Regions from separate parts of the Variovorax sp. Soil_C_26 genome, predicted to be linked through region 1. Evidence: riboswitches for the same ligand, from Rfam matches in the RefSeq annotation. Region 1 holds a riboswitch; the other holds the start of a gene.

Region 1 (2,186 bases):
GGCTTGTAGGGGCCGTTCTTGTCCACGCCGATGTAGGCGGCCTGCGCGTCGGTCAGCTCGGTGAGCATGGCGCCGACCTTCTTCAGGTGCAGGCGCGCGACCTTCTCGTCGAGGTGCTTGGGCAGCACGTAGACCTTGCCGGCCTGGTAGGCGTCGGGCTTGGTGAAGAGCTCGATCTGCGCGATGGTCTGGTTGGCGAACGACGACGACATCACGAAGCTCGGGTGGCCCGTGCCGCAGCCCAGGTTCACGAGCCGGCCCTTGGCCAAGAGGATGATCTTCTTGCCGTCGGGGAAGGTGATGTGGTCGACCTGCGGCTTGATCTCTTCCCACTCGTACTTCTCGATCGACGCGACATCGATTTCGTTGTCGAAGTGGCCGATGTTGCAGACGATGGCCTGGTCCTTCATCTTCACCATCGTGTCGTGCGTGATGACGTCCTTGTTGCCCGTGGTCGTCACGAAGATGTCGGCCTTGTCGGCGGCATATTCCATGGTGACGACCTTGTAGCCTTCCATCGCGGCCTGCAGGGCGTTGATCGGGTCGATCTCGGTCACCCACACCTGGGCGCTCAGCGCACGCAGTGCCTGGGCCGAGCCCTTGCCCACGTCGCCGTAGCCGGCCACGCAGGCGACCTTGCCGGCGATCATCACGTCGGTCGCGCGCTTGATGCCGTCGACCAGCGACTCGCGGCAGCCGTACAGGTTGTCGAACTTGCTCTTGGTGACCGAGTCGTTCACGTTGATGGCGCGGAACAGCAGCGTGCCCTTGGCGCTCATCTCGTTGAGGCGGTGCACGCCGGTGGTGGTTTCCTCGGTCACGCCGATGATCTCTGCCGACTTGCGCGTGTACCAGGTCGCATCGACCGCGAGCTTGGCCTTGATGGCCGCGTAGAGGATGCGCTCTTCCTCGCTGCCCGGGTTGGCGAGCACGCCGAGATCCTTCTCGGCGCGCTGGCCCAGGTGCATCAGCAGCGTGGCGTCGCCGCCGTCGTCGAGGATCATGTTCGGGCCTTCGCCCTTCGAGCCCTTGGGACCGAAGTCGAAGATCGCGTGGGTGTAGTCCCAGTAGTCCTTCAGCGACTCGCCCTTGATCGCGAACACCGGCGTGCCTGCGGCGGCGATCGCGGCGGCGGCATGGTCCTGCGTCGAGAAGATGTTGCACGAGGCCCAGCGCACCTCGGCACCGAGCGCCTGCAGCGTCTCGATCAGCACCGCGGTCTGGATCGTCATGTGCAGCGAGCCCGTGATGCGCGCACCCTTGAGCGGCTGCGCCTTCGAGAACTCCTCGCGGATGGCCATCAGGCCGGGCATTTCGGTTTCGGCGATCCTGATTTCCTTGCGGCCCCAGGCAGCGAGCGAGAGGTCGGCGATTGCCTGGTCGGCGGAGGAGACGGGGATGGGCTTGAGAACAGCGCTCATGAGAACTCCAACAAAGCTGGTTTGAAAGATGCCACTGCGTTCGGGGAAAAAAGACTCACCGCGAGAACAGCGGATGAGCGTGGTTGCGATGTGGTCCGAGCCTCACGCCTGATGGCGCTGCAACGCTCCTCGGAAGCGGGGATTGTAAGCGTGAGGCCTTCCGGGGCCAATCGACGGGACTTCCCACATTGAGAAAAACGGGCGGCCGGCGTATCGTGGCGGCGGCACTTCGCCGCCCGGGCGGCCAAGCCTTTCTCTCTCTTCCTCACACGACGCAACAGGAGATGTCACCATGGCCACTGCCAGGAAAGCCGCCCCCCGCAAGACCACCGCGAGCAGCAACGCAAGCGCCACCGACACGAAGAAGACGCCCCCCGGCGCCGCGGAGATGTTCAACCCCCTCAAGGCCATGGCCGACCGCCTGCAGGACCTCGACCTCACGGGCGGTGCCGGCAAGGTGCTGGAAAGCAGCCGCAAGGACCTGCAGGCGCTGATGCAGGCCAACGAGAAGTCGTTCCAGGGCCTGCAGACGGTGGTGCAGCGGCAGACCGAGATGATCAAGCAGGCCATCGGCGAATGGCAGACCGCGGCCAAGGGCATGCCCGGCAAGGATGCGAAGGAGAACCTCGCCAAGCTCGACGAGCTCGGTCGGCAGTCGTTTCAGCGCGCGGTGGACGACATCCAGGAACTCGCCGGCCTCGCCGCCAAGTCGCAGGCCGACGCGTTCGAGGTTGTGCGCCAGCGCATCCAGGCCAACGTCGACGA
Region 2 (2,186 bases), on a different contig from region 1:
CCAGGCGCTCGCCCGCATCGGAACGGCGGTTCAGCACCACGTCTTCCACCCGCTCGCGCAAGGTCGGCTCGAGGTCGTCGTACACGCCGACCATGCCGGCGTTGACGATGCCCATGTCCATGCCGGCCTGGATCGCGTGGTAGAGAAACACGGTGTGGATCGCCTCGCGCACCGGGTCGTTGCCGCGGAAGCTGAAGCTCACGTTGGAGACGCCGCCCGACACCTTGGCGCCCGGCAGGTTCTGCTTGATCCAGCGCACCGCGTTGATGAAGTCGACCGCGTAGTTGTCGTGCTCCTCGATGCCGGTGGCGATCGCGAAGATGTTCGGGTCGAAGATGATGTCCTCGGGCGGAAAGTCCACCTCGTCCACAAGGATGCGGTAGGCGCGCTCGCAGATCTCGATCTTGCGTTCGTAGGTGTCGGCCTGGCCCTTCTCGTCGAAGGCCATCACCACCGCCGCGGCGCCGTAGCGCCGCACGAGCCGGGCCTCGTGCTTGAACTTGTCGACGCCTTCCTTCATGGAGATGGAGTTGACGATGCCCTTGCCCTGGATGCAGCGCAGGCCCGCCTCGATGACTTCCCACTTCGAACTGTCGACCATCACGGGCACGCGCGCGATGTCGGGCTCGCTCGCGATCAGGTTCAGGAAGCGCACCATCGCGGCCTTGCTGTCGAGCATGGCCTCGTCCATGTTGATGTCGATCACCTGCGCGCCGTTCTCGACCTGCTGGCGCGCCACGGCCAGCGCCTCTTCGAACTGGCCGTTCAGGATCATCCGCGCGAAGGCCTTCGAGCCGGTGACGTTGGTGCGCTCGCCGATGTTGACGAACAGCGAGCCGGCACCGATGGCCACCGGCTCGAGGCCGGACAGCTTCATCGCGGGAACGGGGGTCGTGGAAACATCGCTCATCGGGGCTCACCTGTGCAGGGAAAAACGGCAGGTGAGCGTCGTTGGCGGCTTGCGCCCCGGCCAGCAGGGCGCCTTCCAAGCCTGACGGCGGGCCGCTGTGTGGGCCGCCGCTGCAACGCTCCTTGGAAGGGAGCGTGATTTTACCGGCTGCGGCAGGCGCCGCGGCCGCGCGGGGGCGTTCAGGCGCCCTGGCGCGCCATCCCGTCCGCCGACGCGGGTGCGGCGGGGGCGGCCGAGGCCGGCAGGCCGAACACGCGGTCGAAGCCCCAGTTGAAGGCGAAGGTGTAGACCAGGAAGAACACCACCAGGCCCAGGTCCATCACCAGCGCCTCCCAGAGCGTCACGCCCAGGCCCCAGGCAAAGAGCGGCACCAGCACCGCGATCAGCCCGCCCTCGAAGCCGATCGCGTGGGCGATGCGGCGGCGCAGGCTGCGCCCGCGCACGGCCTGGCGCGCTTCCCAGCGCTCGAAAAGCGCGTTGAACAGCAGGTTCCAGATCACCGCGACCACCGAGGCCGCGACGGCCAGCGCGCCCGAATGGCCGAGCCCCGCGCCCGTCATCAGCGCCAGCCCGGCGCTGGCGGCCACGATGGCGATCCCTTCGTAAAGAGCGATGTAGACGACGCGGCGTTGGATGCCCTGCATGACCTGTTCCTCTGGCAAATGAAAAAGCGATGCCTGGACTTTATTTGTGATTTGCTGATATAAAAAGTTAACTTGTTTCAGTTTTATTGATAGATCGACACCCATGGCCTTCTCCAGCGACAGCGTCGAAGTCTTTCTGGCCGTGATCGACCACGGCTCCTTCTCGGCCGCGGCGCGTGCGCTGCACAAGGTGCCGTCGGCGGTGAGCATGGCGATCGCCAACCTCGAGGCCGAGCTGGCGCTGTCGCTGTTCGACCGCAGCGGCCGCGAACCGCAGCCGACCGCCGCCGCGCGCTCGCTCGAGCCGCAGGCGCGGCTGCTCGCGGCGCAGCTCAAGCAATTGCAGGTGCAGGCGCTCGCGCTCACGCGCGGGCTCGAAGACCGCCTCACGCTGGCGATCGCGCCCGAACTGCTGGCGGCGCCCTGGAGCGGTCCGCTCGCGGCGCTCGCCGACGAATACCCGCTGCTGCAGGTCGAGGTGCTGGCGGCGCCGCAGGCCGATGCGCTGGCCCTGCTGCACAGCGGGCGCGCGCAGCTGGCGCTGGTGTTCGAGCGGCCGAGCCTCGACGGCCGCGAAGGATTCCAGGAAGTGGGCAGCGACACCATGGTGGCGGTCATGGCCCCCGGCCATC

Evidence for each region. Region 1 has a riboswitch for S-adenosylhomocysteine ahead of ahcY (adenosylhomocysteinase). Riboswitches for the same ligand answer to the same signal wherever they lie in the genome.
Region 2: another riboswitch for S-adenosylhomocysteine. It lies ahead of metH (methionine synthase); the one in region 1 lies ahead of ahcY (adenosylhomocysteinase).

Annotation. Positions count from the first base shown of each region.
Region 1 is NZ_JBDGJC010000005.1:228,151-230,336, reverse strand. It holds gene ahcY (adenosylhomocysteinase) at 1-1,421, opposite strand, end outside; S-adenosyl-L-homocysteine riboswitch at 1,490-1,557, opposite strand; gene phaP (TIGR01841 family phasin) at 1,714-2,186, shown strand, end outside.
Region 2 is NZ_JBDGJC010000019.1:15,675-17,860, forward strand. It holds gene metH (methionine synthase) at 1-877, opposite strand, end outside; S-adenosyl-L-homocysteine riboswitch at 937-1,040, opposite strand; gene AC3A6G_RS26725 (PACE efflux transporter) at 1,090-1,554, opposite strand; gene AC3A6G_RS26730 (LysR family transcriptional regulator) at 1,658-2,186, shown strand, end outside.